DNA from 2 places in the Bradyrhizobium sp. R2.2-H genome. Region 1 is predicted to be linked to the other one. Evidence: predicted binding sites of a transcription regulator. Region 1 holds the regulator's gene; the other holds the start of a gene.

Region 1 (2,201 bases):
ATCCGCCCCGCCGGTGTCGACTTCCGCGAGGGAGACGTGCTGCTCCGCAAGGGAAGCCGTCTCACCGAGCGCGATCTCGCGCTGGCTGCCGGGATGAATCACCCGCATCTCGCCGTCCGCCGCCGTCCGAGGGTCGCAATCCTCGCCACCGGCGACGAGCTGGTGATGCCCGGCACCACGCCCGGACACGGCCAGATCGTCTATTCCAATGGCTATGCCCTGCACGCGCTCGCCCGCAGCGAGGGCGCCGAGACCATCGACCTCGGCGTCGCCGCGGATACGCTGGAGGCCACTTCCGCCGGCATCCGTCTCGCCCGGGAGAGCGGCGCCGACATCCTGATCACGACCGGTGGTGCCTCGGTCGGCGACCACGATCTGGTCCAGCAGGCGCTCAAGGACGAAGGCATCTCGATGTCGTTCTGGAAGATCGCGATTCGGCCGGGCAAGCCGATGATGCACGGACGGCTCGGCGCAATGCGCGTGATCGGCCTGCCCGGCAATCCCGTGTCGTCCTACGTATGCGCCTTCCTGTTCATGGTGCCGTTGATTCGCGCCCTGTCGGGCCGATCAGTGATTCATCATCGCCGCGAGCGCGCCGTGCTGGGCCGCGATCTCAGTGCCAATGACCAGCGCGAGGATTATCTGCGTGCGCGCCTGGAACAGCATGACGACGGCACGCTCGTCGCTCTTCCCGTCAGCCATCAGGACTCCTCTCTGCTTGCGAATCTCGCTGCGGCAGAGGTACTTCTAGTGCGCGCACCGTTCGCGCCGAGGGCCGAGGCCGGCACGCCTTGCGAGGTGCTGCGCCTGCCCGCCTGAGCTGCATGGCCACACGCATCGCGCGAGCTTCGCTCTATTCACCGTAAATTAAGCAGTTGCGGAACACATATCGAACATATAGTGTCCGTTCATGATTTGTTTCGAGGATGTAGCGGCTTATCGCTGACTTTCTCGTCTCGGACTTGAACGACATCAACCGGGGGATTTTGGTCGAGATGTTGACGCGCAAACAATACGAGCTTCTGCGATTCATCAGCGAACGTCTGAAGGAAAGCGGCGTGCCGCCGTCCTTCGACGAGATGAAGGATGCGCTCGACCTGCGCTCGAAGTCAGGCATCCACCGCCTGATCACTGCGCTCGAGGAGCGCGGCTTCATCCGCCGCCTGCCCAACCGCGCCCGCGCCATCGAGGTGATCAAGCTGCCCGAGCTGCAGGCCGCCGCCGGCAGTCGCCGCGGCTTCACGCCGAGCGTCATCGAAGGCAATCTCGGCAAGGTGCGCGCGACCTCCAGCCCGCCTGTGGACGAGGGCGAGCGTCCCGTCGCGGTGCCCGTGATGGGCCGCATCGCGGCCGGCACGCCGATCGAGGCGTTGCAGACGCGCAGCCACACCATCAGCGTGCCGCCCGACATGCTCGGCTCGGGCGAGCACTACGCGCTCGAAGTACGCGGCGATTCGATGGTCGAGGCCGGCATCCTCGACGGCGACATGGCGCTGATCCAGCGCAACGAGAGTGCCGATACCGGCGACATCGTGGTGGCGCTGATCGACGACGAGGAGGCCACGCTCAAGCGCTTCCGCCGCCGCGGCGCCTCTATCGCGCTCGAGCCCGCCAATGCCGCCTACGAGGTCCGCATTCTTCCGCCGAACCGCGTGAAGATTCAGGGCAAGCTGATCGGGCTTTACCGCAAGTACTGAGCGGACGTTCGATATCTATCGGAGCGGATCACTGTCCGCTTCGGCTGGATGGTTTTTCCGGTTCTGCTCAGACTGTCCGGCACCCTCTTTCGCCGTCACGCCTCGACACGCCGCACGACGCAGCATCGCTTCGCAGCCTGAGAGTGCGAGGACATGTGATGCGCCAGATCGTTTCATGGACGATATTGCGGCGCCGATCGCAGCATCGGCGACGTAAGCCGTTGCCATACAATCGCACCGCCATTCGGCAAGCGAGCGAGCGTCGGCGCCCGCGAGGCGCTGACACGCGCCTTCCGAATACACAGGTGTCGGTTTTGTTCCTATCGAATCCGGGAAAGATAATGTGATCGTGGCATGCGGCGCCCAGCCGCAGATTTGCCTACAACGAAGCAGAGCGTTGCGTGCTTCCACCCTGATAGAGGCCTGCGCCTCCAAAAGAGGTGCGGGTTGCTATCTTCGCATGAGGAGCACCCAATGTGTGACTACAGCCTGCATGCTGTCGCG
Region 2 (2,201 bases), on a different contig from region 1:
GGCACCGGGGCCGGCGATTCCTGACTCATGCCATGCCTCCTCTACCTTCCCGTCAGAACAGGCTGAGCTGATCGCCGTTCCGCTTCGGCCGCACAAAGTGATCCGTGGTCAGCTTGGAGCGCCGCTTGTTGAGACCGAGCCTGTCGCAGGCGATCTCGAAGCGGCGGCCGATGGTCCAGGCCATCGGGCCGGTGCCCTTCATCCGCTCGCCCCATTTCGCATCGTAGTCGCGCCCGCCGCGCATGTCGCGAATCAGGGTGAAGACGTGGCGATAGCGGTCCGGATAGTTCGCCATCAGCCATTCGCGGAAGAGATCGCGGACCTCGAGCGGCAGTCGCAGCAGCACATAGGAGGCTTCCTTGACGCCGGCATGGGCGGCGGCATCGAGGATGCGCTCGATCTCGGAATCGTTCAGCGCGGGGATCACGGGCGCGACCATCACCGTGGTCGGAATGCCGGCCTCCGAGAGCAGCTTCAGCGCCTCCAGCCGCTTCGGCGGCGTCGAGGCCCGCGGCTCCATGGAGCGCGCGAGCTTCGGATCGAGCGAGGTGACAGAAATGGCGACCTTGGCGAGGTTGCGCTTGGCCATCCGCGCCAGAATGTCGATGTCGCGCACCACCAGCGCCGATTTGGTGACGATGCCGACCGGATGGCTGGCGCGTTCCAGCACTTCGAGGATTCCGCGCATGATCTTTCGCTCGCGCTCGATCGGCTGGTAGGGATCGGTGTTGGTGCCGATCGCGATCATCCTGGGTTCGTAGCCGGGGGCGGCAAGCTCCTTCTCGAGCAGCGCCGGCGCCTCGGGCTTCACGAACAGCTTCGACTCGAAATCCAGCCCCGGCGAGAGGCCGAGATAGGCATGCGTCGGTCGGGCGAAGCAGTAGACGCAGCCGTGCTCGCAGCCGCGATAGGGATTGATCGAGCGGTCGAACCCGATGTCTGGGGAATCGTTGCGGGTGATCACCTTGCGCGAGGTGTCGACACCGACACTGGTCTTGAACGGCGGCAGCTCTTCCAGGCTCTGCCAGCCGTCATCGAAAGCGACGCGGGCCTCGGCCTCGTAGCGGCCGCTGGCATTGGATTGCGCGCCCCGCCCTCGCCTTCGCGCACGATCGATGGCGACGCCAAGCTCGGGGAAATCTGAAGGCGCACCCGCCGGCTCGGAGGGCGCCGTGACCGGCGGGTGCTTGAGAGCATGAGAGGATGCTGGACTCATGCAATCAAGATAGCACGCAAACGGAACAAATCAAGAACACAAACAAAAAACAGGAAAACAACCCCATGCAAAGTAGCCGCCTAAATTTCGGGCGCGCACCTTTGACCTCACGCAACACACCCGTCACGAGGATTTCGTTTGATCCTGCACAGGGATCGATCGTGCCGGAACAAAGTTGGTGACGATCGCTGGGTGAAAGCCGAAGGAACATGACAATTCAACAAAAAACGGCCGCCGCGACCGGCGACCTTGATCTGCTCGATCGCTATTGGCGCGCCGCCAACTACCTCTCGGTCGGGCAAATCTACCTGCTCGACAATCCGTTGCTGCGCGAGCCCTTGCGGCCCGAGCACATCAAGCCGCGTTTGCTCGGCCATTGGGGCACCACGCCCGGCCTGAACTTCATCTATGCCCATCTCAATCGCGTGATCCGCGCCCTGGACCTCAGCATTATTTATGTCTGCGGCCCCGGCCATGGCGGACCGGGCATGGTCGCCAACACCTATCTCGAAGGCAGCTACAGCGAGATCTATCCCGACATCGCGCGCGATGCGGACGGATTGCGCAAGCTGTTCAGGCAGTTCTCCTTCCCCGGGGGCATTCCGAGCCACGCGGCGCCGGAAACGCCGGGCTCGATCCACGAAGGCGGTGAACTCGGCTACGCGCTGGTGCACGCCTATGGCGCGGCATTCGACAATCCTGATCTGATCGTCGCCTGCGTGGTCGGCGACGGCGAGGCCGAGACCGGCCCTCTCGCAGCGTCCTGGCACTCGAACAAGTTCCTGAACCCGGCTCATGACGGCGCCGTGCTGCCGATCCTGCATCTCAACGGCTACAAGATCGCAAATCCCACGGTGCTCGGACGGATGGGCGATGCAGAGATCCGCGATCTCTTCCGTGGGTTCGGCCACGAGCCGCTGTTCGTGGAGGGCGATGATCCCAAATTGATGCACCGTGCCATGGCGGATGCGCTCGATGTCGCACT

What was found. Region 1 encodes LexA, which represses DNA repair genes until DNA is damaged. Its sites were predicted from a motif close to TGTTCNNNNTGTGTTCNG; they were not measured.
Region 2: EDE08_RS00855 (PA0069 family radical SAM protein) is a predicted target of LexA. The motif match lies at 1,238-1,255, and genes of this name have one in related genera.

Annotation. Positions count from the first base shown of each region.
Region 1 is NZ_SMBR01000002.1:619,626-621,826, reverse strand. It holds gene EDE08_RS07020 (molybdopterin molybdotransferase MoeA) at 1-819, shown strand, start outside; gene lexA (transcriptional repressor LexA) at 996-1,697, shown strand; gene EDE08_RS38240 (hypothetical protein) at 2,172-2,201, shown strand, end outside.
Region 2 is NZ_SMBR01000001.1:186,680-188,880, reverse strand. It holds gene EDE08_RS00860 (VOC family protein) at 1-29, opposite strand, end outside; gene EDE08_RS00855 (PA0069 family radical SAM protein) at 53-1,216, opposite strand; gene EDE08_RS00850 (phosphoketolase family protein) at 1,426-2,201, shown strand, end outside.